2 regions of the Planococcus sp. TJ-301 genome follow, and region 2 is predicted to be linked to the other one. Evidence: riboswitches for the same ligand, from Rfam matches in the RefSeq annotation. Region 2 holds a riboswitch; the other holds the start of a gene.
The links. Region 2 has a riboswitch for S-adenosylmethionine ahead of AC4EHJ_RS11620 (methionine ABC transporter ATP-binding protein). Riboswitches for the same ligand answer to the same signal wherever they lie in the genome.
Positions count from the first base shown of each region.

Region 1: another riboswitch for S-adenosylmethionine. It lies ahead of AC4EHJ_RS15515 (methionine ABC transporter ATP-binding protein); the one in region 2 lies ahead of AC4EHJ_RS11620 (methionine ABC transporter ATP-binding protein).

Region 1 is NZ_JBZDOH010000004.1:147,512-162,206, reverse strand. It holds gene sufB (Fe-S cluster assembly protein SufB) at 1-897, opposite strand, end outside; gene sufU (Fe-S cluster assembly sulfur transfer protein SufU) at 918-1,358, opposite strand; gene AC4EHJ_RS15555 (cysteine desulfurase) at 1,348-2,577, opposite strand; gene sufD (Fe-S cluster assembly protein SufD) at 2,577-3,881, opposite strand; gene sufC (Fe-S cluster assembly ATPase SufC) at 3,900-4,679, opposite strand; gene AC4EHJ_RS15540 (YuzK family famiily protein) at 4,951-5,109, opposite strand; gene AC4EHJ_RS15535 (hypothetical protein) at 5,522-6,049, opposite strand; gene AC4EHJ_RS15530 (dicarboxylate/amino acid:cation symporter) at 6,151-7,323, opposite strand; gene AC4EHJ_RS15525 (MetQ/NlpA family ABC transporter substrate-binding protein) at 7,471-8,286, opposite strand; gene AC4EHJ_RS15520 (methionine ABC transporter permease) at 8,321-8,989, opposite strand; gene AC4EHJ_RS15515 (methionine ABC transporter ATP-binding protein) at 8,982-10,007, opposite strand; SAM riboswitch class I at 10,089-10,193, opposite strand; gene AC4EHJ_RS15510 (thioredoxin family protein) at 10,241-10,552, opposite strand; gene AC4EHJ_RS15505 (toprim domain-containing protein) at 10,559-10,897, opposite strand; gene gcvH (glycine cleavage system protein GcvH) at 10,969-11,349, opposite strand; gene AC4EHJ_RS15495 (arsenate reductase family protein) at 11,429-11,782, opposite strand; gene AC4EHJ_RS15490 (acyl-CoA dehydrogenase FadE) at 11,946-13,727, opposite strand; gene AC4EHJ_RS15485 (acetyl-CoA C-acetyltransferase) at 13,768-14,695, opposite strand, start outside.
Region 2 is NZ_JBZDOH010000002.1:148,133-162,827, reverse strand. It holds gene AC4EHJ_RS11650 (polyamine aminopropyltransferase) at 1-629, shown strand, start outside; gene AC4EHJ_RS11645 (DUF5996 family protein) at 784-1,716, opposite strand; gene AC4EHJ_RS11640 (flavin reductase family protein) at 2,336-2,941, opposite strand; gene AC4EHJ_RS11635 (iron-containing alcohol dehydrogenase family protein) at 3,160-4,290, opposite strand; gene AC4EHJ_RS11630 (MetQ/NlpA family ABC transporter substrate-binding protein) at 4,308-5,132, opposite strand; gene AC4EHJ_RS11625 (methionine ABC transporter permease) at 5,152-5,823, opposite strand; gene AC4EHJ_RS11620 (methionine ABC transporter ATP-binding protein) at 5,813-6,826, opposite strand; SAM riboswitch class I at 6,898-7,006, opposite strand; gene AC4EHJ_RS11615 (cation transporter dimerization domain-containing protein) at 7,231-7,494, opposite strand; gene AC4EHJ_RS11610 (peptidoglycan DD-metalloendopeptidase family protein) at 7,669-9,255, opposite strand; gene AC4EHJ_RS11605 (metal ABC transporter substrate-binding protein) at 10,034-10,978, opposite strand; gene AC4EHJ_RS11600 (metal ABC transporter permease) at 11,003-11,863, opposite strand; gene AC4EHJ_RS11595 (metal ABC transporter ATP-binding protein) at 11,866-12,606, opposite strand; gene AC4EHJ_RS11590 (YwaF family protein) at 13,039-13,779, opposite strand; gene AC4EHJ_RS11585 (bifunctional metallophosphatase/5'-nucleotidase) at 14,414-14,695, shown strand, end outside.

The sequences.
Region 1 (14,695 bases), on a different contig from region 2:
ATATTTCATCGTCAATTTAGAACCGATGTTGCCATCGATCCATTCCATTGTACCGTTCGCATCAACGAAAGCGCGTTTCGTTACAAGGTTGAAGACGTTGTTCGCCCAGTTCTGGATAGTCGTGTAACGGCAATATGCGTCTTTTTTCACGATGATTTCAACTACAGCCGAGTGCAATGAATTCGTCGTGTAAACCGGTGCTGTACAGCCTTCTACATAATGAACGCTTGCGCCTTCATCAACGATGATCAGTGTACGTTCGAATTGGCCCATGTTTTCCGAGTTAATGCGGAAATAAGCTTGAAGCGGAGATTCCACTTTAATGCCTTTAGGGACATAGATGAACGATCCGCCTGACCATACTGCCGTATTCAAAGCTGCGAATTTATTGTCAGCAGCTGGAATAACTGATTGCCAGTATTCCTTGAATAAGTCTTCGTTTTCACGAAGTGCAGAACCGGTATCTTTAAAGACGATTCCCATGTCTTCCAATTCGACTTTCATGTTGTGGTAAACAACTTCGGATTCATACTGCGCTGAAACACCTGCAAGGTATTTCTGCTCAGCTTCAGGAATGCCGAGTTTGTCGAATGTCGCTTTGATTTCTTCCGGCACTTCGTCCCAAGATGTCTGGCTCTGCTCAGATGGTTTTACGTAATACGTAATTTCATCGAAGTTCAATGAAGCCAGGTCGCCGCCCCATTGTGGCATTGGCATTGAGTAAAACAATTTTAGTGCTTTCAGGCGGGAATTGAGCATCCATTCCGGTTCTTCCTTGATTTTCGAGATTTCTCTGACGATGTCTTCCGTCAGACCGCGTTTGGATCTGAAGATCGAGACATCTTTGTCATGGAACCCATATTTATAATCGCCGATTTCTGGCATTTTCTTAGCCATCGCCGTTCCTCCGTTCTGTGTTACGATTTTTCTTCGCTTTGTACACCCTTTTCCATGGCTTTCCATGCAAGCGTCGCGCATTTGATGCGCGCCGGGAATTGCGAAACTCCTTGAAGAGCTTCGATATCACCCAAGTCGATTGAGTCATCATACTCTTTGCCAAGCATCATGTCCGAAAAGATGCGCGAAAGTTTTAACGCATCTTCCACTGCTTGGCCTTTGACCGCCTGCGTCATCATTGAAGCTGATGCCATGGAAATCGAGCAGCCTTCGCCGTCAAATTTTGCATCTTTGACAATGCCGTCTTCGACTTGTAGCGTCAGCAAGATTCGGTCTCCACAAGTCGGGTTGTTCATTTCTATATTAACACTGTTCTTGTCGAGCGTGCCTTTGTTGCGCGGTGTTTTATAATGGTCCATAATCACGCGTCGGTAAAGTTGATCTAAATTATTAGAAGACATCGTTGAAATACTCCTTTGCTGAACGCAGTCCTTCTACAAGACGGTCGATATCCGACTCGTCATTGTAAAGATAGAAGCTTGCGCGGGCTGTGGCTGAAACGTCCAGCCATTTCATAAGCGGCTGTGCGCAATGGTGGCCAGCGCGTACAGCGATTCCGCTCATATCCAAGACCGTTGCGACATCATGCGGATGGACATCATTCAAATTGAAAGTGACGATGCCTGCCCGTTTTGCTGGATCTGTTGGGCCGTAGATTTCGAGCCCTTCAATCCCGCTCATTTTGTCCATCGCGTAGGCAGCCATTTTATGCTCGTGCTTTTCGATTTCATTCAAGCCGATATCATTCAGAAAATCGATTGCTGCACCTAAGCCGACAGCGCCGGCAATAATCGGCGTCCCGCCTTCGAATTTCCACGGCAGCTCTTTCCAGGTAGAGTCATAAAGACCGACAAAATCAATCATTTCGCCGCCGAATTCAATTGGTTCCATATCGTTCAAAAGAGCTTTTTTACCATATAACACGCCGATGCCGGTCGGTCCGACCATCTTATGACCTGAAAACGCGAAGAAATCGCAGTCCAGCTCCTGAACATCAATTTTCAGGTGGGGAGCAGCTTGTGCTCCATCCACGACCATGACAGCGCCGACTTCATGGGCAATCTGCGCAACTTCTTTTACCGGATTCATCGTGCCAAGGACGTTGGAAACGTAAACCATGGACACGATTTTCGTCCGGGCCGTAATAGCTGCACGAACTTGTTCCAATGAAATGGTACCATCTTCTTCAAGTTCAATATATTTCAGGACAGCTCCGCGTTCTTTCGCCAATTGCTGCCACGGAATGATGTTCGAATGGTGCTCCATATAAGTGATGACAATTTCATCGCCTTCTTCGACATTTGCTCGGCCATAGCTTTGTGCAACCAAATTGATGGCTGTGGTAGTGCCGCGCAGGAAGATGATTTCTTCTGTCGATTGGGCATTGATGAATTTACGCACTTTTTCACGTGCGCCTTCGTATTTCTCAGTAGCGCGGTTGCCTAGTGTATGGACACCTCTATGGACGTTCGAGTTGTCGAATTCGTAGTAATTCTTCAGCGCCTCGATCACCTGCACCGGCTTTTGGGAAGTTGCCGCACTGTCCAGATAAACCAGTGGATGGCCGTTGATTTCTTGATTCAGGATCGGAAAATAGCTTTTAATCTCTTTAGGTATCATTAGCGGACTTTCCTTTCGATAACCTCCGTCAATTGCTTTTTAACGCCTTCGATTGGCAATACGCGTACTACCGGTGCCAGGAAGCCGTGAATAACAAGACGTTCAGCTTCTTGTTTTGAAATACCTCGGCTCATCAAGTAGAACAATTGAAGCGGATCCACGCGGCCGACTGAAGCGGCGTGCCCTGCTGTAACATCATCTTCATCGATCAGAAGCATCGGGTTGGCATCCCCGCGCGCTTTCGGGCTAAGCATCAGCACACGTGATTCTTGCTCTGCGTTGGCTTTGGTTGCGCCATGCTCGATTTTGCCGATGCCATTGAAAATGGCTGACGCCGAATCTTTCATGACGCCATGCTTCAAGATCTGTCCGTCTGAGTTTTTGCCCCAGTGGATGATTTTCGTTGTGAAATTCTGTTTCTGTGAACCGCGTCCGACCACCACCGTCTTCGTATCACCGACAGAATTGTCGCCGATCAAGAAAGTCGTGTTTTCTGAAATCGTGTCGCTGTCGTTCATCATGCCAAGCGCCCATTCGATGCGTGAGTCGCGCTTTGCAACACCGCGTCGGTTGACGTAGGTTGTGAAGCCTTCAGCCAATACATCCACTGCGCCATAAGTGACTTGTGCATTATCTTCTGCAATAACTTCAGAGACGATGTTTGCCAGGCCTTTTGCATGCGGCACTGTCGAAATATATGTTTCCACATATGTCACTTGGCTGCTCGTGTCCGCCACGACCAATGCGTGGTTGAACAATGACGCATTCTCATCGTCGTGGATGAAGATAACTTGTACAGGCTCTTCCACTACAACGTTTTTAGGAACGTAAAGGAAAACTCCGCCGTTCAAAAGAGCAGCGTGCAATGCAGTCAATTTATGCTCTTCAGCTTTAACCGCATCTTTCATGAAATATTTGCCCACTAAATCCGCATGGTCGCGGATTGCAGTGAAAATATCAGTCAAGATGACGCCTTTCGCTTTTAAGTCATCAGATAAAGCCGTAAATGCCGGCGTATTATTGTGTTGGATATAAAGATTTTTCTGTTTAAGATCAACCAATGATTTCACTTCTTCAGGAAGCTCTGTTAATGAAGAATACGTTGAGCTTTCTGTCGAATGTACCGGAAACTCCGTAAAGTTCCAGCTTGTGATTTTCGTTTTATCCGGTTTTGGCAAAGGCAACACTTCTGCAGCTGCCAAAGCCTGGACGCGCAGGTTCGTAAACTCTTCTGGTTCTGATTTAGAAGCCGAGAAGGAGCGCACGTCCTGCTCGGTCACTTTTAAGTTTGTTTCAACCGTCACGTTAGTCTCCCCTTCCAATTAAGCTTCTTGTCCTACTGTCTCGTCTTCAATACCAAGCTCAGTTTTGATCCAGTCATAGCCTTCAGCTTCCAATTTAAGTGCAAGTTCTTTGCCGCCGGATTTAACGACGCGGCCTTGCATCATCACGTGGACGTGGTCTGGTGTAATATAGTTCAGCAAACGCTGATAATGAGTGATGATCAAGCAACCGAAGTTTTCGCCTTTCATCTGGTTGATGCCATCAGAAACAACTTTAAGCGCATCGATATCCAGTCCGGAGTCGATTTCATCCAATATCGCGAATGTCGGTTTAATCATCATTAATTGAAGAATTTCGTTGCGTTTCTTTTCGCCGCCTGAGAAGCCTTCGTTTAAATAGCGCTGTGCCATTTCCTGGTCCATATCAAGCGTCTCCATCTTGCTGTCAAGTTCGCGGATGAACTTCATCAATGAAATCTCTTCGCCTTCCGCGCGTCGAGCATTGATCGCAGAGCGCATAAAGTCAGCATTTGTCACGCCTGAAATTTCGCTCGGGTATTGCATGCCAAGGAATAGGCCTGCACGTGCGCGCTCATCCACTTCCATTTCAAGAACGTCTTCTCCATCAAGAAATACCGATCCTGATGTTACTTCATATTTCGGATGCCCCATGATAGCAGAAGCCAATGTAGACTTCCCAGTTCCGTTAGGTCCCATGATGGCATGAATTTCACCTGTATTAATTGTTAAGTTTACACCCTTTAAAATCTCTTTATCTTCGATTTTAACGTGCAAATCTTTAATGATCAAAGTTGACATGTATATACCTCCATAAAGTTAATGTTGAATGGAATTCCATTCTTAATTAGTATCATTCTAATCTTACATGAAATGGGGCTTTGTAGCAAATCTTTAAATCGGCTCTGAAAACCAACGGCAAACAATTTAAAATACTGTATTTGCCCTAATTTCAAGAGGTTTTTCCCTCATACCAAACCTGTTTCCGCATTTTCAATAACTGATCGCTAAATGAGAAATAAGCAAACAAAAAACCGGCACTTAAAGGCGCCGGCCGTGTCAATTTCGTCTATTATGAATTTCTGTGTACTTGACGTTCCAAACGAGCAGCAACTTGTTGGCCCTGCCGATAATCCTGTTCTCTCCGTTGTTCCACTTCAATAATCTTGTCAGTGTCGTTTTGATATTCGTCGATACCAAATCCGTGGACATCCCTAAAAGCCTGTTCCATTTTTTCTGTGTGCTCAATTCCATTTGAATCGATAGCGGTTCATCCCTTTCCGGTTTGTATTACTTGTAAAGTATACCCCGGATATTCCAGATAAAACCCAAAATTAGTGAACTTCTATAAAATGGCTCTTTTGTCTTATGAATTACCAGAAAATTCAAAACACCCTAAATTTATTCTTTTTAAGAATAATGTCTCAGAATTTGATTATAATTTTTCATTTTACTTCACCGTATTTTCATGACTCGAAGCTACTAAAGCAATCCAGAGACAGGCGGACGCGTTCCGCTGGCACGGCTTCAGCCGCGCAAGCTTCTTCGCAACGGCCTCTCTCTAATTCTTGGATGCATGCCTTCACAGCTATTTTCCGGAATATAGGAACAAAAAAAGGTCCAGCAGATGCCGGACCTTTTGTTTATTGGCTTACTTCGTTGTAGATGCTTGAAGGGTTAAGCTCTTGCGCTTCCAATAAGGCATTGAACTTCTCGTCTGCATCTTGGAATTTTGCATTTGCCGCTTCGAAAGAAGCTTCTTTCGTCAGCTCTTCAGCTTTTATGTCGTAAGACTCTTTAATAGAAGCTAGTGCAGCTTCGATATCAGCTTTTTGTTCTTCGAGCGTTTCAGGAATTTCTATTCCTTCTACTGCTGCGGAAGTTTCTTCAGCTGAAGCTTTAGCTGCATCCTTCATTGTTTGAAGTTCTTCAGCTTTAGGCAATGTGCCTTCTGTCTGTGCCATTTCAAAAGCGTTCAAGTCTGCATCTGTTGCATTGATCGTATTTGGAACTGACATGTAGAAACGCATCATTTCCTGTTTCGCATTGCCTGCCTCTTTTGCAGCACCATTTGTTGCAGGTGCTTCTTCAGTAGCCCCGCTAGTTTTATCTTCACCGCAAGCTCCTAATAGAAGTGCAACTGAGAAACCGATAACCAGTAATTTCTTCATAAATATTTCCCCCTTTTTCTTACAATCCAAAGTTATAGTAGCACAGCTTTTTCTGATTGTATATATTTGGGAGAAAAGTCGAAATAGAGGAAATATTGGTTTTATTGCAACGCTTTTTTTCCATTTGTGAAGCGATCGACGATCATTGACAAAGCACCGTCGCCAGTTACGTTTGTTGCAGTACCAAAGCTATCTTGTGCTAAGTAAAGGGCTATCATAAGTGCGACCATGGTTTGATCGAAACCGAGCATCGATTCAAGCAGCCCGATAGCAGCCATTACTGCCCCGCCTGGAACACCAGGTGCAGCAATCATTGTTACACCAAGCATCAAGATGAATGGCAAGATGCTGCCAAAAGCCGGCACTTCGCCAGTCAATAACATGACGCCGACTGCACAAGACACGATTGTGATTGTGCTGCCGGAAAGGTGAATCGTTGCAAACAGCGGCACTGCGAAGTCAACAACACGTTCGTTGGCTCCGGTCTTGCGTGCTTGCTGGACGGTAACTGGAATTGTTGCCGCAGATGACTGGGTGCCAAGCGCGGTAAAGTAAGCCGGCATCATCGTTTTCAGCAAGAAGAATGGATTTTTTTTATTCAAGGTACCGGCAGTCGTGTATTGCAGCAGGAGCATGATCCAGTGAAGGATGAGGATCATGACGAATACAACAGCAAACAATGACAAAATTTCAGCAACTGCCCCGCCGTATGCCATATTGCCGAAAATCCCGAAAATATGGATTGGCAGCAATGGAATGATTACATATGAAATCGTCTTTTCAATAACCGCCTGGAATTCATCAAAGAACGAAATCATTGTTTTGCTGCCTGTTGAAGCCATACCGATTCCAAGCAAAAACGCGAGAATCAAAGCGGACATAACGCCGAATACTGGCGGCATTTCCAATGCGATATACGATGCAGCAAGTGCATGTTCCGGATCATCGATGTTGCTCATCGATCCGGCTTTCATGAAATTCGGTAAAATTGTCGTTGATGCCACAAATGCCAGAATGCCAGCAATTATTGTCGAGAAATAAGCGAAAAATGTGGCAAGCCCCAGTAATTTCCCTGAGCCTTTTCCGAGTTTAGCAATACCTGGAGCGATAAAACCAAGAATGATCAATGGAACAATGAAATTCAAAAAGCTTCCAAAAATAGCGGTGAACGTGGCAAAAACGCGAGCCAGCCATTCAGGCGCAAATGAACCGATTAACACTCCTAAAGCGATTGCCAAAATAATTCTTGGCAGCAAACCAAACTTAATCTTCATTATTTTGTCCTCCCCATATGAACAATTGTATTATCATTATTATTCAAAAGTATCATAGGAGGCAAAAAAATAGAATAGTTTGAGAAAAACGCGGAATATTTTCATTATTTTATCAAAATAAAAAAGCATCCTCTCGGATGCTTTTTGTCAATCTACAGGTACGACAGAGCCGCCCCATTCTTCCAAGATAAAGTCTTGGATTTCTTGTGATTTCAATACTTCGACCAATGCTTGGACATTTTCCTTGTCCTCATCGCCTTTGCGGACCGCAATGATGTTGACATATGGTGAGTCTGAATCTTCAAGAGCAATGGAATCTTCCATAGGGTTCAAGCCAGCATCGATTGCGTAGTTAGAGTTAATCAATACAGCGTCACCTTCGCCTTGCTCGTACATTTGCACTAAAATTGCTGCTTCGTAATCTGTTTCAAACTGCAAGTTTTTAGGGTTTTCCGAAATGTCGCTGACTTCTGCGGTCGTTTTCTCCACAGCTTCATCCAACTTAATCAAACCTTGCGCTTCAAGCATAGATAAAATGCGGCCGTGATCTGCAACTGAACTGCTCATTAGGATAGTAGCACCCTCTGGAAGTTCTTCCAAAGAATCGTATTCTTGAGAATAAACGCCGATTGGCTCGATGTGGATACCGCCGGCATTTTCAAACTCATAGCCGAACTCTTCTACTTGTGAAGCCAGATAAGGAACGTGCTGGAAGTAGTTAGCGTCAATTTCACCTGCTTCTAAGTCTTGGTTCGGTAAAATGTAGTCTTGGTATGATTCGATTTCAAGTTCGATGCCTTGTTCTTCAAGAATCGGTTTAGCTTGTTCAAGAATTTCAGCGTGCGGCACATTCGATGCACCGATTTTCAATGTTGATGACTCTTCGCCTGAGCCGCCTTCGTCTGCTCCGCATCCCGCTAATGCGAATGCTGTTAATAATGTTCCTGCTACAAATTTCTTCATGTTGTCAGTCTCCCTTTTTATGTGTTTTTTATGATTAGCGTTTGTCCGACTTTACAGTCAAACGGTCACCGATAAACTGGATGGCAAATACAATGATCAATATGAGGATCGTGGCCATAAGTGTGACGTCTTGACGGCTTCTTTGGAAACCATCAAGGAACGCCAGGGTGCCAAGGCCGCCGGCTCCGATGATGCCTGCCATTGCGGTATAACCGACAAGGGCAATGGCTGTCACCGTGATGCCGGAAATAAGTGCCGGTTTTGATTCTGGAAGCAGCACTTTGCGAATGATGGTCCACGTGCTTGCACCCATTGACCGGGCAGCTTCGATTACGCCTTTGTCAATTTCTTTCAGGGCGATCAATACCATGCGTGCATAAAATGGTGCAGCACCGATGATCAACGCCGGCAATGCGGCGTTCGGTCCGCGAATCGTTCCGATCATATACTTCGTGAATGGAATCAGTAAAATGATTAAGATGATGAACGGAATTGAACGGAAAATATTGACGAATGCACCGGTCAGCCAATTGACAATGCTGTTGGCCCATAATTGCTTCGGTGCTGTCAAAAATAGGACGATGCCGAGCACCAAACCGATGACAAACGTGAAGAATGTCGACATCGCGGTCATGTAAATGGTTTCGAGCGTAGCTTCCCACATATCATTCCAGTCGACGTTCGGGAATAATGACTCAATCATTTGCCATCACCTCCGTTTGGACGTCTTCTGCATTAAGGAAGGCGATCGCTTCATCAATTTCAGGCTGTGAGCCTTTTATTTGTAAGATCAATGTTCCATAAGCCCCTCTTTGCGTATGTGCGATATTCCCCTGCACAATGTTGATATCGACAGGGTATTTGCGAATCAGTTTCGTTAAGATCGGCTGCTCGGTTTGGTCTCCGACGAATACCAGTTTGATGAGGACACCCGACGGATACAGTTCGCGCAAATGCTTAATGGTTGCCTGGGAATCTTCGGTGTCTGTCACCTGAGCAACAAATCGTTTGGTGATGTTTTCTTTTGGCGCCTGGAAAACGTTCAGCACGTCGCCCAATTCGACGACGCGGCCGCCTTCCATGACGGCGACACGGTGGCAGATTTTGCGGATGACATGCATTTCATGGGTGATCAGCACAATCGTCAATCCTAAGCGTTTGTTGATATCCACCAATAAATCCAGGATCGAATCGGTCGTCTGCGGATCCAATGCAGAAGTGGCTTCATCGCATAGCAGCACTTCCGGGTTGTTCGCTAAAGCACGGGCAATGCCGACGCGCTGCTTTTGCCCTCCGGATAGCTGCGCAGGATACGCGTTCTCTCTTCCGGTAAGGCCGACAAGCTCCACAAGTTCCAAGACACGCTCAGCGCGTTTTTCTTTCGGCACTCCTGCAATTTCAAGCGGGAATTCGATATTCTCTTTGACGGTGCGCGACCACAGCAAATTGAAATGCTGGAAAATCATGCTGACTTTTTGGCGTGCTTTGCGCAAGTCCTTGCTGTTGATCGCTGTGATGTCCTGGCCGTTGATGACGACTGACCCCGACGTCGGCTTTTCCAATCCGTTCAATAAACGGATGAGCGTGCTCTTGCCCGCTCCACTATAGCCGATGATGCCGAAAATCTCGCCTGGTGCAATGTCCAGTTCCACTCCATCGACCGCTGTCAACGAGCCTTTGCCCGTATCGAACACTTTCGATAACTTTTTAAGTTCAATCATTCCATAAACACTCCTAATCCAAAAATAAAAACCCTTCTGCGCAGAAATGAGCAGAAGGGTAACTTAAAAAGTTGAACCGATCTCTCATTTCCCGAAGTTTCAGCTTCGCGTGACTTGGCACCATTTCATTTTCATGACGGTTGCCGGGCTTCATAGGGCACTTCCCTCCACCACTCTTAATAAGAGTAACGATATTTAATTAATTTCAGAAATTTAATTTACCATGCCTGGATTTATACGTCAACTGATTTTAACTTTCCATACAGATAAGGTACGGATTGGAACGCGTAAATCTTTTCTTTCAGCTGTCCATTTTGCGTGATGAGCAGGCATGGGACGCTTTCCACTTGATACAGCGAAGCGATTTCCTGCACATAGTTCAAGTTTGCTTTTCCCATTGGCAGATCCGGTACCAGTTCCTGCACGACCTCCAGCATTTTCGAAGCAATCTGGCAAGTTCCGCACATCGGCGCATACAGGTAGTAAGCAGCCACGTCGTTTGTATTTTTCTCTTTCAGCCATTCTTTATGTGTCCATTCATTCATGCGGTTTCATCCCTCAGCTATAAACTTATTGACTTGAACGTTTGCTGATATCAGTATATCCATCAGGATGCGGATAGGTGTAGCAGCTACTTCTTTGTAGCTCGGGTTGATATAGAAATGGCGGGCTTCCGGAAACTCGCGCTTCACCAGTTTGCGCAGCTTCTCGCCTGATTTGTCCGCGTCCACCAATATGATGATATCCATTTCTTCAAACGGCAGCAGCAATTCTTCAAGCCTTGTTGCACTTACTGTACCATTTGTACAAAGAATCGTCACGGGTTCTGCAATAAGCGGCGCTATCCTCACTTTATCGCTGATTCCTTCCACCACAATCACTTTTTCCATAAAGCAACACCTCGCTCGGAAAGTATGTCCAGAATTGTGTATAAAAAAAGCGCCACAAAGGCGCTTTGGAATTACTCGTTGATCATTTCTTTGTATTGCTCAGCTGTCATCAATTCGCCCAATTCAGCTTCGCTAGGGGATTCGATTACCACCATCCACGCATTTTCATAAGGGGATTCGTTAACAAATTCCGGGCTATCTTCAAGCTCACTGTTTACTTCCAGTACTTTTCCGCTGATTGGAGCGTAAAGTTCAGAAACAGTTTTAACAGACTCGACACTGCCGAAAGGCTGGTCTTTTTTCAGTTCGTCACCAACTTGCGGCAATTCGACAAAAACGATATCTCCAAGTTCAGCTTGTGCAAAATCAGTAATGCCGATCCGTGCTGTCGCGCCTTCTACCTTGACCCATTCATGCTCTTTTGAATAACGAAGTTCTAGTGGTGTACTCATCGAAAACCCTCCATATTATGTAGTTTACTCATATCTAAGTTTGACATAAACAAATCGGAAATACAAGAAATCAATTGCTCTATCTCCAGCTGGACTCAAAGTCCTGTTCTTTGAACCCGAGTGTCACTTTGCCGTAGCCGTAAGCCAGCGGACGTTTAATGAGCATGCCGTCAGAAGCCAGCAATTCCAACTGTTCTTCTTCGCTCATTTGGGGCAACTTGTCTTTCAAGCCAAGCTCGCGGTATTTCATGCCACTTGTGTTGAAAAACTTCTTCAAGTCGACTCCGCTCGCTCCATAAATTTCGCTGAGCTGCTCTTTTGAAGGCGGTGCTTCCGCAATATTGATCTCGTTGTATTCAATCCCTTGGTCGTCCAGCCATTTTTTCGCTTTTCGGCAAGTTGTGCATTTCGGATATGCGTAATAGGTAATCAAGAAAAATCCTCCTTTTTTTCCAAGCTTACCAAATCGCGGGCGCTGCGTCGATGTAAAATACTCCCTTCGCTTGTGCCTCCCGAATAACGCAAAAAGAGGATTAGGCCCCCTGCCCAATCCTCTTTTCGTTTTCAGGCTCACCGAATGAGCCTGTTGGTCCCTATTACACCACGTATTTTTCTGCTTCGACCAATTTGACTGCCGCTTCGCGTTTTTTCGCGATAACGTTGTATGGCGTCGAACGCGTTAATTTGCGCAATGCAGAAAGCATCATGCGCTGGTTGTCGCCTTCGATTGCTGCGATCAATGTTTCTTTCGCGTCTTTCTCGATCTTATCGAATGCTTCCTGGCAATAAATCTGCGTGTACAGCAATTTCTGCTGCGCTTTTACTTCGCCTGATGCCGCAATTGCTTTCTCTGTGCGGAGAACGACAGATTCCATCGCGAAGACATTGCTGACGATGTCGGCGATGTTCACGAGAACTTCCTGCTCCTGCTCCAATTTCGTGCCGTATGTCTGCGCCGCTAAGCCGATTGCCAACAAAGCGATTTTCTTCGCGTTTCGGACAAGATATTTTTCCTGCGCCAAAGCTTCTGTGCCCACTTCTTCTGGCATCATCATCAGCAATTCTTCTTGCAACTTCTGTGCGTGCTGAAGTAGCGGAAGCTCACCTTTCAATGCTTTGCGCAATAACGTACCCGGAACCAGCAAACGGTTGATTTCATTCGTTCCTTCAAAAATGCGGTTGATGCGGGAATCGCGGTAAATGCGCTCGATTTCGTATTCCTGCATAAAGCCGTACCCGCCGTGAAGCTGAACGCCTTCGTCAACGATGTAATCAAGCGTTTCTGTGCCGAAGAATTTATTCAACGAACATTCAACTGCAAATTCAGCGATTGAATCGGCCACCAATTTGCCGTCAGCCTGCTGCTCATCCGTGAAATCACTCATGCGGTCTTCGAACAAACCGACTGTGCGGTAAACCGAACTTTCTACAGCATATAAGTGAGAAGCCATCGTCGCCAATTTTTCGCGAGTCAAGTTGAACGATGAAATCGGCGTCTTGAATTGCTGGCGCTGATTTGTATAAGGAATCGTGATTTCCATCGCGCGTTTTGAAGCTCCGATTGTGCCCACTCCCAATTTGTAGCGGCCAATGTTCAGGATGTTAAACGCAATGATGTGCCCGCGCCCTGCTTCGCCCAAAAGGTTTTCCACAGGCACTTGCGCGTCTTCTAAGATCAATGTGCGTGTAGATGAAGATTTGATGCCCATTTTCTTTTCTTCCGGTCCGACTGAAACGCCGGCATAAGCACGTTCAACGATGAACGCTGAGAATTTATCGCCATCAATTTTCGCATATACCACAAAGACGTCAGCAAAACCGGCATTGGTAATCCATTGCTTTTCCCCGTTCAGCACATAATGCGTGCCAGCTTCGTTCAAGCGAGCAGTTGTTTTTGCGCCCAATGCGTCTGACCCTGAACTCGGCTCAGTCAATGCATAAGCAGCGATCATTTCGCCTGTCGCCAAGCGCGGCAAATATTGCTGTTTCTGCTGATCGTTGCCGAAAAGGACGATTGGCAATGAACCGATGCCGACGTGTGCGCCGTGCGTGATTGAAAATCCGCCGGCTTTCGACATTTTTTCAGCAATTAATGCTGAAGCGATTTTATCAAGTCCAAGTCCGCCGTATTGTTCTGGAACGTCTGCTCCTAGCAGGCCAAGATCGCCAGCTGATTTCAGCAAGCGCACGGAATGTTCAAACTCGTGGTTTTCCAATTTTTCCACGACAGGCATTACTTCGGTGTTGACGTAATCCTCGGTCGTTTTGGCAATCATTTTATGTTCTTCTGTAAAATCTTCTGGTGTGAAGACACGGGAAAGGTCTGCCTCTTCGATAAGGAAACTGCCGCCTTTGATCAATGTTTTTTCTTGTTCCATTGTGAATTCCTCCTTGTTTTTATTGGTTCACTGTTAATTTCTATAGCATTTCAAAGACGCCTGCTGCGCCCATTCCACCGCCGATGCACATCGTCACTACGCCGAATTGCTTGCCTTGGCGCTTCAATTCACTCATCATGCGGATGGTCAAAATCGACCCTGTTGCGCCCAACGGATGCCCAAGGGCAATTGCTCCGCCGTTGAAATTCACTTTATCGATGTCGATGCCGAGGTTGCGGACAACAGCCAGCGATTGCGAAGCGAAAGCTTCGTTCAATTCCCAGACGTCGATGTCGCTGATTGACAAGCCGGCCAGTTTTAAGGCTTTCGGAATTGCCACGATCGGGCCGATGCCCATGACTTCAGGCGGAACCCCGCCTGTCGCGAATGAACGGAATTTAGCCAAAGGCTTAAGCCCAAGCGCTTCCGCTTTTTCCCGGTCCATTACCAATAATGCGCCTGCACCGTCAGATGTCTGCGACGAATTCCCAGCTGTCACCGAGCCGCGGGCAGAAAAGGCTGCGCGCAATTTGGCCAAGCCGCCGATGTTCGTGCCGTCGCGCACACCTTCGTCCATCTTGAACATGAACGTTTTTTCCTGGTATTTATTGTTTTCATCGACAAATCGTTTGGTCACTTCGACCGGCACGATTTCGTCATCGAATTTGCCAGCTGCAATTGCTGCACCCGCTCGCTCATGCGAACGGACGGCAAATGCGTCCTGGTCTTCTCGGCTGACGCCGTATTGGTTTGCTACTTGTTCAGCTGTATGGCCCATACTCATGTAGTACTGGGGTGCCGTTTCCGCCAATTTTGCGTTGGGGCGGATGACATTGCCCATCATTGGCACCATGCTCATCGATTCGACTCCGCCAGCGATGACCGCTTCCGCAGAGCCGACCATGATTTTCTCGGCAGCATAGGCAATCGACTGTAAACCTGACGAGCAAAAACGGTTGACTGTCACT
Region 2 (14,695 bases):
ACGAAAATCTTGGAAGTGTCGACTTGGTCGACCTCGACCCCAAAATGACCGAAGCCGCAAGAAATCAGCATTTGCTGACGGAGCTCAACGAAAACTCGCTCGATGACCCGAAAGTGAATGTCTTCAATGAAGACGCGTTCCGCTTTTTAGAATCTGCGGAAGGCTTTTATAATGTCATCATCATTGATTTGCCCGACCCGAACAACGAATCGCTAAATAAACTCTACACGCAGGAATTCTATTCGCTCGCTCGCAATCATTTGCATCCGGACGGCGCCATGATGATCCAGGCCACAAGTCCGGTGTTTGCACCGCAAGTCTATTGGACAATCGATAAGACCATAGAGGCGACCGGCCTCCAGACCGAAAACCTGCACGCCGACATCCCGAGCTTCGGCGGCTGGGGCTACGTCCTCGCTTCCCGTTTTGGAATAGATGTGGAAAGCCTTGCCATTATGGATGACACCGAATATTTGACCACTGAGCTGCTGCCGGCATTGACGGCATTCGGCAAAGACGAAGACGCGGTGATCGAAGACAGCAATGGCGAGGCGGTTACGCTCGAGCCCAATACGCTCATCCGCCCGAACTTGATCGAGGTTTATGAGAAAGCATGGACGAATTACTGAAATGATACACGAGTTGTTGGCGGGTGAAGATTTTCTGCAAAAAAATTGCGCAAATCAACCGGCCATTGATACGTAAAAGCGCACCCTTCCAAATGGAGGATGCGCTTTTTTGATTTGATTTCAGTTGATCCATCAGAATAGCGATGGTTCTCTATCAGCTGTCAATCGGCTTCCCATGCTTACCTTGCTTCGGCATGTCCAGAGGAGTGAAATAATAGTCACATCCTTGCCAATCGAGTTCCTGGATTAGAATATCAAAAGAGCTTCGGAAAAATTCTTGGATCGTCCGGCTCGGATCGGCGGAACGGGCTGCCGTTTCCAGGTCCAGAAAAAACTCGCTCTTCTCTGGATCGTAATAGGCTTCGGCAGGCTGCAAGGAGGATGTATCGAGCTCTTTATAGAGAAAAGGATAAGGCAGCACGAAAAATGTCGGCTTATCGACGTTGTCATCTCCCAGCCAGAAACCGTATTCCAGCATATGCTCATCAAAAGCAGCTTTTTCGATAACTTTGTCCATGGGAAAGGCTTCAGGGATGCCATGCAAAATCAGCAGCGATACATCAAATGTGCCCCAAAACAGCGCTGGTTTCACCTTCCGGCAACGCATCGGGCCGACAAACTTCAGCTGTTCCCGCAGCGCATAATGGAAAAGTTTTAACCCTCTTAGCGCATCCATCTGGTTGAACTTTAAGGGAGCCGCATCTTCGTTCAACATCTTTTTATAAGCCATTTCCTGCGGCTTCGGGTTGATCGACAGCATGATCCCCCGGCTGTTCAACGCTTGGAAAATCTCGTCAAAATAGTCTTTGATGGATTTTGACGTTTCCAGTGGCACGCTTTGACTGTCGCCGTCCACATTGATTTGAATTCGACTGTTGATGATGTCCAAGTCGATTTGAAACGTTGCATCGCCATGAAACAATAAGCCGGTTGAGAAGCCCTCAGGTGTGACAGCCAAGGTTACATGCGCCCATTGCGGCTCTTGCTGCGCGGTTTCCAGTTTTATCTTCCCCAGAATCTGTGAGATCAAATGCAGCGTGAATTTGGTATCCGCCCACTCCGAATGCTTTATCATCTCAAGCTTCATCGCGTTCTCCTCCTTGGTCTGCTTATTCAACTTCTGTTTTTCTCCATTGTTTTCCGAAGCCGTTGACACTTGTTTTTCTTTCCACTTCTTTTATTCGATGCCAGCAGACATTTTCCTCTACTCTGTAAAAAAAGCGAACCGGATTGATTGACAATCAGCTTCTGGTGCACAAATGCTTTGCTTGCTCAGACAAGCGAAATGCATCCATCTTTGATTTGGGGGCAACAGTTTCGCCCGTTAACATGAACTAAATCGCAGTTAACATGACTTAGCCAGGTGTTAACATGAAGTGCGGAAGAGTCAACATGAGCTAGCTAGCCATTAACATGAACTATTAGAAATTTAACCGGTACTAGCTGAGAAGCATCTCTCTACAACCCAAGTTCAAGAGTGTAAATGGAAAAGCCGTTCGCCCCAGCGAACGGCTCCTTAATAGAAAGAGCGCATTTCGGCTTAGCGAAATGCACTTATCTTTGTTTTTGGGGCAACAGGTTCGCAGTTAACATGAACTAGCTAGAAATTAATATGAGTTACCGCCCATAGTATTCCTTCAAAGTGTTGCTGTATCCGGTATAGTTCTTCTGTCCAACGCTTGTAAAAACGTTTCTTTCCTCAAATTTCATTTCGGTCTGGCTAGCTCGAAAATCTCACCGAGGGTGGCATAGTTGGCGCCGGCCAAACGGCTGACGGCACCCAGCACTCTCGGATCAATGCGGCCGTCTTCGTAAATCGCCTCGTCGACATGGAATTGGACAATTTCGCCGATAAACAAATCGCTGCCAGGGCCTTCGCCGCCAAACGGCACAGCCTGGACCAACCGGCATTCCATGCGCACTTTCGATTCGGTGATCCCCGGAACTGAAACCGCTGTACTCGGAACGGGTGTCAGGCCGACGGTGTCCACTTCACTTTCCGAGGGCGGCAAGGATGCGGAAGTTTCGTTGATCTTTTCCACATTTTCGCCGTCCACAATGTGCACCACAAATTCCCCGCTTTCGTAGATATTGCGGGCCGTATCCTTCAGTTCTCCCTTTGGCCGCTGAATGGCCAATGACACCATTGGCGGATTGGACGAAACGATATTGAAATAGCTGAATGGTGCCCCGTTGACAACTCCCGCTTCCGATTGGGTCGTCACAAACGCAATGGGCCGCGGAATAATGGACCCGACCAATAATTTATAATTGTCTCGCTCAGTGTTTTGCTTCGGATCGATTGAAATCATGTTCTTCAGCTCCTTTTCATTTAGTAACTAAATACCCTTAAAATGTTCTGCTCAATATCTATTTTGAAACTAAATGCCTGAATGTCTTTGTTCCCTGGGAGCGAAACAATTCAAAAGAGCTGAAAACGCCAAAAAGAACGACCGTAAAGTGCACCACTCTTTACGGTCGTTCTTCTTTTTACTTTCACGGATAGTTTCAAAGACCATTTAAGAGCGTTTTAAATGTGAAGGTGCCGTTCCGAAGCTGTTCTCTCAGAAGGTCCGATTTCATTTAAGACCGCTTGCTCTTCAAGCTTTCTCATAACTGCTGCTACCTCATCCGCTCGAATCGGCTCCTCTTTCAACACATGAATCGTTTCGTTTTCCCTAACCGCCTGGACGGCAATTTCATCGATCCAGCGGCTTGGTATTTCTAAGTCCTTGAGTGACACCGGCAAGCCGATTTTTTGATAGAATGCCATCAACCCTTCGGCTTTTTCCGATTTCTCTTCCAGCAGCAATTGCACGAGCACTCCGTATGCCACTTTATCGCCGTGCAGCGCCTGGTGCGACTCGGGTGCGATGGTCATGGCGTTGTGAATGGCATGTGCGCCTGCGACGCGGCCGTATTTGTCGCCGAATCCGCCGACCATGCCGCCAAGCATAATGATGGTTTCGGCCACTTTGATGAACGCGGCGGACAGCTTTCGCTGCTTAGCATCGGCAATTGCGGCTTCCGCATGTTCAAACATTTCGTCGGCGCATAGTTTCGCGGTGTAATGGGCTACTTTCAAGGCAATCGGCGGGTCTTCAAAGCGGCTGATCTGGACATCCGCCTCGAACCATTTTGCGATGGTGTCGCCGATCCCGGCGACAAGCATCGGAACCGGTGCATCAATCAATACTTGGGGTTCGACCAAAAGCAGGTCGACGCTTCCTGGGAAAACCGTGTAATGCGTCATCGCCCCTTCGTCTGTGTAGATAACGCTGAGCGGGGTCCACGGTGCGCAATTCGATGCGAGTGTCGGAATCAGCACCAACGAGGTGCCGGTTTCATGAGCGACGCCTTTCGCGATATCCAGGACTTTGCCGCCGCCGGCTCCAATGATCGCATCGGCTCCTAATGACTTAGCGAGGCCTGCAACCCGGTCGATTTCTGCAAGCGAACTTTCTCCCTGGTAAATTTCAAATGCAGCTTCGACTCCATCCAGTTCCGGAAAAAAGGGACGCAGCGCTTGCCAGGATTTTGTGCCAGTCAGGATCAGCACTTTTTTAATGTTTCGTCTCATCAACTTATCTTCGAGTCCGTCGAGCACACCGGGAATGCAGATATATTCAGCCGGTGCACCTTTTACAATGATTCCTTCCATTCCTGTCCCCTCCTTGATTAGCGAGATTCCATCCATTCCGGTTTGCCGAAGCCTTCGAAATCGGAATCGATCAAAGCTTCAAATTCCGGAGACTCCACAATTTCCACTAAATCTTTGGCTAATTGCGTGTCTTTGTTTTCCGTCTTGACCGCCACTAAGTTGCGGTATTGGTCCGGCATGTCTTCAAGAACAAGCGCATCCTGCAGGTCCATTTCAGCCGCCAGCGCAAAGTTTCCTGGCACAGCTGCCAAGTCCGAGCTTTCAACAGCACGCGGCAAGCCGCCTGCTTCGATTGGCTGGAACACAAGGTTTTTCGTATTTTCATCGATGTCTTTTTCAGAAACCGTCAATTCTTCAGCTGCCGGATCGAGTGTGATCAAGCCGTGGTCCTGCAACACCAAGAACGTCCGCGCCGCGTTGACCGGATCGTTCGGAATAGCGATAGTTGCGCCGTCTTTGATTTCTTCGATTGACTTAAAAACGTTGGAATAAATGCCCATTGGCGCTGTTGGCACGGTGATCAAACCGGTCAGGTCCATGCCGTTTTCTGTCGAGAAGTTTTCCAGGTAAATCGAGTGCTGGAACAAGTTGGCGTCAAGGTCGCCATTATCCAAGGCGTTATTCGGCTGAATGTAATCGCTGAATTCAACAATTTCCACTTCGTAGCCTTTTTCTTCAAGAGCTGGCTTGAATGCCTCGTTCAGCATGTCGCTATAAGGGCCGGCCGTTCCGCCGAGTTTGATGGATTTGCTGTCGGTGTTCGATTCTTCACCACCACCGCCGCATGCGGCGAGCAAGGCAAGCAGGATGAGCAGGATAGCTGGTAAGATGAATTTTTTCATGTGAGTTTCTCTCCTTTTATTATCGTTTGTCTATTGCTTTGGATGTCCAGTCTCCAAGTTGCTGAAGAATTTGGACGAGAACGATCAAGATGACGACGGTGACGATCATGATGGTATTGTCGTAGCGGTAATAACCGAAGCGGATCGCCAAATCGCCGATGCCGCCACCGCCTACGACTCCCGCCATAGCGGAGTAGGCAACCAAAGAGATGATTGTGATCGTGACGCCTTGGATGATGCCCGGCTTCGCTTCCGGCAACAGCACATCTTTGATGATCATCCACGGCGTAGCGCCGACCGCAACAGCGGCTTCAATGACCCCTTTATCGATTTCGCGCAGCGACGTTTCGACGATGCGGGCGAAAAATGGGATGGCTGCGACTGATAGCGATACGCTTGCTGCCGCTGGCCCGATGGTCGAGTCCACCAATAGCTTGGTCAACGGAATCAATGCAACGAGCAAGATGATGAACGGAATCGACCGCACCATATTGACGATAAAGCCGAGAATCGATTTGATCACCCGGTTTTCCAGAAACAGCCCTTTGTCGGTGACAAACAACACGATGCCGAGCGGCAATCCGACGACAATGGCAATCGCGAGCGACACGCCGATCATGTATAAGGTTTCGCCGAATGCTTTTGAAATATCCGGCCATAATTCGATCATATGCTGAAAATCAAAGCCCATTTTTAATCACCTCCACTTTTGCGCCACGGCCTTCCATATAGGTGATGGCCCTCCTGATATTTTCCGGCTGTCCTTGGATTTCCATCAAGAACAACCCAAGCGGCTTTTCCTGTATATATTCGATGGTACCGTGGAGAAAGTTCCCTTTGACATCAAAATGCTGGACGGTATCGGTGATGACGCCTTCTCCGGCCACCGCTCCCTTGAACTGCACTTTGATGATGCTTCCTGTACACGCATCGAGAATCGGCTGCGGCACATCAAACGACACGACAGAAGAAATGAATTCCTTCGTTAAATCGGTTTTGGGATCCGAAAAGATGTCGTAGACTTCTCCTTCTTCGATGACCCTGCCGTCCTGCATGACCGCCATCCGATCGCAGATTTCTTTGACGACGTTCATTTCATGGGTGATGAGGACAATCGTGATGTTCAGTTCCCGGTTTATCTTTTTCAACAGCCGCAGGATCGACAGCGTGGTATTCGGGTCAAGCGCGGATGTGGCTTCATCGCAAAGCAGGACCGACGGGTTGTTCGCCAACGCCCGTGCAATGCCGACACGTTGCTTTTGCCCGCCGCTCAGCTGTGCGGGATAGACGTCTTTCTTATCCGCCAATCCGACCATGTCCAGCAATTCGTCGACCCGTTTCGCCGACTCTTCTTTTGGCCGCTTGGCCGCTTTCAGCGCAAACGCGACGTTTTCGCCGACCGTCTTTTGGCTGATCAAATAGAAATGCTGGAAGATCATGCCGATTTTCAGCCGTGCCTGCCGAAGCTTTTCACCGCGAAGGTGGGTCAGGTTCAAGCCGTCCACTTCAATATCGCCGCTTGTCGGCTGTTCCAATAAATTCATGCAGCGCAGCAGCGAACTTTTCCCCGCTCCCGAGTAGCCGACAATGCCGAAAATTTCGCCTTCGTTAATGGTCAGCGTGACGTTGTCTACGCCGGTCACCAGACCTCTTTTCGTTTTATAGTCTTTTGATAGGTTTTGTATGCTGATCATGATGGTCCTCCTCTTTCCTACCAATAAAAAAGTGCCTCTTTCATATAGAAAGAGGCACCGTAAATGGAATTGGTTTATCTTTCAGAATGAAATCATTCTGCAGGATTTAGCACCTTCCCAGCTCGTGCTGGGGGTTGCTGGACGTCTTCGGGCCTGTCCCTCGGTCTCTCTTGATAATGTTCCATATGAAGTTGTGTATTGGCTTGGATTTAATAGTATAGGACATCCTAAATGCTGTCAAACCTTTTTTTGAAAGTAATTGCTGTTTTCGAAATTGTTAGACCAGCTTCAGAAGGCGAATTTATTTCGTATTTTTTATTTTGATTGTGAGAATGGGTATGCTCGCTCCCCATCCTTTCCTACCCCCACTATCAACTTGGATCCCAGCTCAAAAAAGCTTGGAACTATTCATTTACCCCTTCCATCTCTATTGTAGAAAATCCAATATTTAGTTCAGCTGTTGCTTCCCTAACAAGTTGTTCAATGGTTCGGGCATCTTCAAGTCCGTCTCTTTTTGCATAGAGGTGGACGTTCATTGCGTTCTCTTCTCCGTCAATTGACCAAATGCGCAATTGCTGAACCGATTGGTCTCCAGGTATTTTTTCTAATTCCAACCGGGCGCTTTTCAAATCGATATTTTCGTATGCGCCTTCAAGGAAACATGTCATTCATTGATAACTAGCCAAATGGCTCCATTATATTTCAATGCGTGTATCCGACTATCAAACTAACGGAATTCGCCAGATTTAGTTTTGAATTCCGTCAACTTTTTTATCAAAAGATTTTCAAAACCAAAGTCAAAAAAACAGCATGCTTTAGTTAAAAGCACGCCGTTTTCACTATTATTGTAGATAATTCATTGGATTTACCGCATTAGAACGCGATCCGTTCCATGAACCAATATGAATTTCAAAATGTAGATGCGGACCGGTTGAGCGTCCTGTCGAACCAAGCAAACCGACCGTTTGGCCTTGTGAAACGGCTTGGCCAGCTGATACGCTAATCGCGTTCATGTGAGCGTAAACAGTCGCATAGGATTGGCCATTGATCGAATGGGTAAGAATGACGACATTTCCGTATCCACCCATCACGCCGGCAAAAGAAACATAACCGGACGCTGACGCAGAAATCGGTGTGCCGGTAGCATTTGCTATATCTTGCCCTAAATGCGATTCAGCACCTTCTCCGATATCCCGTCCACCGTAGCCGGATGAGTATCGGCCAGCAACCGGTCTGATAAACATTGCTCCAGAAGAAGGAGCAGCTGCGGCTGCAGGGATTGGGCTTACAGAAGGACTTTCTGTTTTCGCTGCCGGAACAGCTGAAGCCTTGGAACTGCTGGCAGCTTCCCGAGCCTCTGCAGCGCGTGCTTCTTCAGCAGCGGCCTGTGCTAACGCCTCTTCTTCTGCCGCTTGAGCGAGGGCCTCTTCTTCTGCCGCTTGAGCGAGTGCCTCTGCTTCTGCCGCTTGAGCGAGTGCCTCTGCTTCATCTTTTGCTGTGGCTTGAGCGCGCGCTTCTTCAGCTGCTTGTGCTCGTGCTTCTGCAACAGCTTGTGCTCGTGCCTCTGCCGCCGCAGCTTGTGCCCGTGCTTCTGCAGCAGCTTTTTCAGCTGCTATTTTACGAAGACGTTCTTCTTCCGCTTTTCTTGCAATTTCAGCCAAGCGGGCTTGCTCATCAGCGATTTGTTTTTCCAAGTCTTCGCTGATTTCGATTACTTCACTGAATTTAATCTCTAGGCTGCCTTTTTCTGTCGCTAACCTTTGTTGTTCGGCTTCCAGCTCATTTACCAGGCCGGCTTGCTCTTTTTTCTGTCCATCAAACGAAGCTTTTAACCCGACCAGTTCCGAACGGCGTGTTTCCTGGTCATTAAGCTTGCTTTCAACTTGCGCTTTTTGTTCGGCCAATGCTTTTTTGTCATCCGCCTGATTTTGCATAATCTCACGATCCGCTTCAATCAGCGCGTTGACTGCAGAAAAACGGTCAATGAAATCAACGAAACTATTGGCGCCAAGCAGGACGTCGAGATATTCGACCGATCCCCCGCTTAATTGGATGGCACGAGCCCGTTCCTTAAGCAGTCCTGTACGCTCCGCAATCTTTTGTTCAAGTTCTTCAATCGATTTTCTCAATTCATCGATTTCGGATTTTGTCCCTTCGATTTCGGATTGCACCTGATTGATCTTTGCTTCTGTTTCGGTAATTTGGGTATTCAAATCTGCTATTTTCGCCGCAAGCTGCTCCAATTTCGTAGCATTCTGATTGAGTTGCCCCTCTTTTTCATTGATGCCCGAATTCAGTTCGCTTTGCTGCTGCTGGGCTTCTTGTTTTTTCTCTTCTAATTTATCCAGGTTATCTGCATTAGCCGTTGGGACTAAAATGGATATGGCTAATATTGAAGATAAACTGGTCATCATCCATTTCGAAATCAAGTATTTTTTCCCCTTCCGATATCTTTCTGATATTGCTATATATGATTGATAATAATGTAAGAAAGTATTTTCTATGTTTAGAAATCTATTAATTGGCTTAGAAATAATTTTATGTAAGAGTTTACTTCTCAAACCTCTAACCCACTTAGTATATCAGTTAAACCTCTACCACTGATTACAGCCATATTTCAATTTCTTCTATTTGTGAAATATTTCTGTATTATTTTAACTATTCTGATTATTGAAGAAAGATAGCGTAAAGGGATAATAGCTTCCTAGGAGGTAATCTAATGGATAATACTTGGAACACAACTATTTATAAATTATAGTGGCCTGTTTATGATGTGATTTTTAATGTTGAATATTTTTTAGAAGCGCGCAAAAATGTAACTTTTTAAGTCCGTATGAATAGGCAATCCATTCAACTTCCCAATAAAAATACACCCTTATTCGTTAGATGGTCGTCTAACAATAAAGGTGTATTTTAGATGCAGAGATAGGGCACATGTTTTTTTGCCGCGGGCGTCACCGCTGTTTTGCTTCATATCGAGAAATCTCTTAGCGGAGGCGCGTCAAGGGACTAGGCAAGGAGATGGCCAAATTTAATTTGGACCATTTCCTTTGCTTCGAAGCTAGCGCAGCGATGCAACGCTTTTTCATGTCCCGAAGCTAGCGTAGCCGGGACAGAAACAATCGTCTTTGCTCTGCCCAAAGCGTCCAAAGCGGTTTATCAATATCAACATATTTTGTTCAACTTATAACCGCTAAAATCTTCCCTTTAGTTAGTCAGCCCATTCAAAATAGTGTCGATATTCCATTCCATCATTTTGATATACGTATCGCCTTCTTCTCCTGGTTTCCCAATCGAATCGGTGAATACTTTCCCTTTGATTTCCATCCCGGTTTCTCTTGAGACCGCTTCCATGCTGCGAGGGTCGATACTGGTTTCTAAAAATAAGCCTTCGATATTCTGTTCTTCAATAAGGTCCACTATATGCGTAATCTGCTTGGGTGTTCCTTGATTTTCCTGATTGATTTCCCAAATATATTCTGCTTGGAAATCATACGCTTGGCTGAAGTATTTAAATGCGCCTTCGCTCGTTACAAAAGTACGTTGTTCTTCTGGAATTTCGCTATACCGTTCAATGGCATTTTGATGAAGCGCTTCTAACTCGCCAATATAGGCTTCCGCATTTTGCTCGTATTCTTCCGCATGTTCCGGATCGATCTTGATGAATGCGTCCCTTGCATTTTCTGCGTATTTAATGCCATTTTGCACATCAAGCCAGGCATGAGGATCTTCTTCGCCTTCTTTGCCTTCAGTTGTCAAAAACATCGGCTCGACCCCTTTGCTCAGTGCAAATACGGGTGCATCCTCCCCTGTTTTGCCAGCAGTGTCCAGGAGTTTTTCAAACCAGGAATTCCCTGCTTCAAGATTCAAGCCGTTATAGAAGACGGCATCAGCATCGGTTGTTTTTTGTACATCCCTTGGCAGCGGATCGTATTCATGCGGATTGGATCCGACCGGAGCCAAGCTATGAATTTCTACCCGGTCTCCTCCTACATTTCGGACAATATCGTAAATAATGGAGTAGGTGGTGACTACCTGTATGGTATTTTCATTTTCGCTTGCCGCGTTGTTTTGGTATGGATCGCTTCCACACCCTCCCAAAGCAAGAAGCAATAAAAGACTAATAACTAAAAACTGCTTATGATTTCTCATCGGTATGCTCCCCTTTTGTAAATTTTAAGTCATCAACTTGTTCTGTTTTTTCTTGGCACTCAGTTCTCTCCAAATCACCCCTTGTTTAGGAGAAAACAGGAAAGCCAAAAAGAATAGCGCTGTTGCTGCAAGTACAATCGTAGCGCCTGACGCCAAATTATAAGTGAAGCTGAAATACAGGCCGATGACGGAAGCACTTGCTCCTATGGCAGCTGAGAGAAAAATCATCACCGATAACCGATCTGTCAGCAGATAAGCAGTTGCCGCCGGCGTAATGAGCATGGCTACGACCAGTACAATACCAACTGTCTGCAAAGAAGCGACTGTCACCATCGTCAGCAGCGTCATTAAGAAATAATGGATGAGCCTCACTGGAAGCCCGTAAACTTCTGCCATTGTCGGATCAAAAGATGTGACAAGAAGCTCTTTGTAAAAAAGATAAACCGCGGCTAATACAAGCACTCCGGTACCGAGCGTGATCCACATATCCGATGGCCGGACTGCCAATACATTGCCAAACAAAATATGATACAAATCCGTGCTGCTTTCGAGTACTGTAATCAGGATAACGCCTAAAGCGAATGCAGCTGTAAACATGATGCCGATTGATGTATCTTGTTTGATGCGGCTGTTTTGGCTGACAAAGCCGATTCCGATTGCGGTTAAAACCCCTGTGAACACAGCACCAAAGAAAAAATTAATGCCCAGTGCGTAGGCGATGGCCACTCCCGGCAACACCGCATGTGAAATCGCATCTCCCATCAATGCCATGCCGCGTAAAATGATAAAGCAGCCGATGACGCCGCAAATGACGCCGACCATGATTGAAGTCATTAACGCCTTTTGCAAAAAGTCATATTGGATAATCCCCTCGATAAAAGCCATGATCAGCTCACCCCTACTTCATGCAAAAAGGACAATTCTCGTTCGTACGCTTTCAGGATGATTTCTGGACGCAATACTTCCTGAGGGTTTCCGAAATGAATTACCTGTTTGTTCAGTAACAGTAATTGATCAAAATAATCATTCGCTTTGCTTAAATCATGGTGGATGACTACTACCGTTTTCCCTTGATCTTTTAAATCTTTCAAAAGATTGATAATCGTTTCTTCGCTAGAAACGTCAATGCCGACAAAAGGTTCATCCAAAAAGAACAGGTCGGCATTTTGTGCTAGCGCTCGTGCGAGAAATACGCGCTGTTGCTGGCCCCCGGAAAGTTCCCCGATTTGTCGATCTGCAAATTTCTCCATGCCCACTTGTTCCAAACACGCGTAAGCCCACTCTTTTTCTTTTTTCTTTGGACGCTTGAATAGCCCCAGAGTCGGATAAGTTCCGATCAAGACGGTATCAAGAACATGGATGGGAAAATCCCAGTCAAACTCGCTTCGCTGCGGAACGTACGCGATTTTTTTGCGGTTCTCCTTCAACGTACTTCCCAATATCTCGATGCTGCCCTTATCAATCGGCACGAGGTTCAATAATGCCTTTAACAGAGTCGACTTCCCAGCACCGTTAGGCCCGATAATTCCTAAGATGTTTCCTTGTTCAACCCTTAAATCAATTTCTTGGATCGCTGCTTTGCCGTGGTAAGAGACGTGGACATTTTTTAATACGAGTGCATAAGCCATTTTATTCCCTCCCGACATTGTTTGTTGCTAGTTGAATTGTTTTTCCTAAAGGAAACTTTTTAATAGTTTATTCCTTTTTCTGATAATTGTAAATAGAAAAGATTCCTTCATTTCTATATTTTTTTCATTATATTGAACCTGAAAATCGGATTGAAGAAGAATTTTTCTTGGACGCTCTGGTGCTGCTTGGCTAATAGCAAAAAAGCACAAAGGGCTAAAGACTAGCCCTTTGTGCTTTTCATTTTATTGGATCTTACTTCTTACTTTTGCAGACATCTTGCCCCTCCCATAAGTTCATTTGAGATGAGTTTTTATCTTTTATATACGAATTGGTAAATTTTAAGTTTTACTTTATGTTCCGCTTAGAAAAACATTGATTTCTTCTCAGCAGCGATAGGTGCAGTATAAATTGCAATGTATGATCAGATTCCTTTAGAATACCCTTTTCCGCTTAGACGCTTTTTTAAAGAGCTTTTGGAATATCAAGTACTGCACAAAAAACAGGAGCAAGGCGGCCAAACACAGATTGATGTAATACCAAAGGCCGTCTCCGAAAAAATCCAATGGAGAAGCGGTGGACGGCCGACGATCCAAGTAGAGATAATTGGATTCCGTCATGGGGTTCACAAGGAAACCGATAACTGCGGCGTAAACAAGCAGCAATGCATAAACGGAAAACACCGAACGGATGGTGATGGTGCTTGGAAAGACCAATCCCAGAAACAAGCAAGCCCAAGAAATCGCGGTGTGATGGATAAAGAATTTCCAAAACCGGTAATGTTGATAATCGTAAGGCAATTCGGGGGTCAATAAGGCCAGCACAGCCGGAACAATCCCGATAAAAAATGAGACCTGAATCCAAAAAGGCCGCAATGTCAGCAAGCCGGCCATGGCAGTAATAGAGGCGATTCCACATAAGTGAAGCGGCACATGGCGGCTGAAACTCCAAAGATCATGTGTAATGGCCCAATACTGGTAGGAAACTTCCGAGAAAATCAGAATGGCAAGCAATAGCCAGCGCAGCCGCTGGAACAGCTGAGCTTTCACTCCTAATCTATCTTTCAACAGGATAATGCAAAAGAGTCCAATGAAGGCTACGCTTAACGCCAGCAAGTGGCTAAGGGAAAAAAACTCAAAAGGATAGTCGGACGTTGCACCAAACCAGGTTTCCATAGCTGCCCTCCTGTATAACTCGTTATGAGAATAGTTTAGCATTATTTATCGGTGGAAGAAGTCTTATTTGCTACAGGCTTCATTCCATTATTTTGCACAATAAACGCCCCAAATCTATTGGCGTGGATACACTATGCGGAGTTTACAGAAGGTGTTAAAATGTCACTATATTCAGTATTTTCGATTTGAGACGGTCATGAATTGTAATGTGAAAGCTCGGATAGCAATACTTCACCGATTGGTTTTTGTATGTGCAACAGCGCTTAAAATTGGTTCTTTTCACTTCTTCGTCCACTAGCAGTTTCACTGGCAGTCCACCGCTTTTATATTTACATTGCCCCATGTGAACCTCACAAATAAAGCGGATTCGAGCCTATTCCCCTCCCAAATTTCAAGCTGCAAACTATAGGTTTTATTAACTGGACGTAAAGAGGGCATAAAGACTTATTTAAAAGGCAAAAGATTATAAAATTTTGTTGTTCCTGTAAATGGGACATGCTAAACTGAAAATGAATGATTGCGCTTACTTGCTGTGTTGGAAATACATCGAAAGACAATTTGCCGCAGTGCTTGTGTGCACAGGCAACAGCCCGGTATCCGCCAATCGCTCAAAAAAAACTAAGGATGGTGTCGAATGAAAGGAAAAGTCTTTAAAACCGCGATTGCGGCTGTATTGACAGCTAGCGTCATCGGAGTTCAAGCTCCGGGCAACGTACAAGCAGCAGAAGGTGATTTCGAGCTGACGATCATGCACACGAATGACACGCACGCGAACTTGGACCAAGTGGCCAAGCGCGCCGGAATCATCAATGATATCCGCTCGAAAAAACCGAATAATCTATTGCTTGATGCGGGAGATGTTTTCTCAGGAACACTTTACTTCAACACATTCCAGGGCCAAGCGGATGCGGAAATG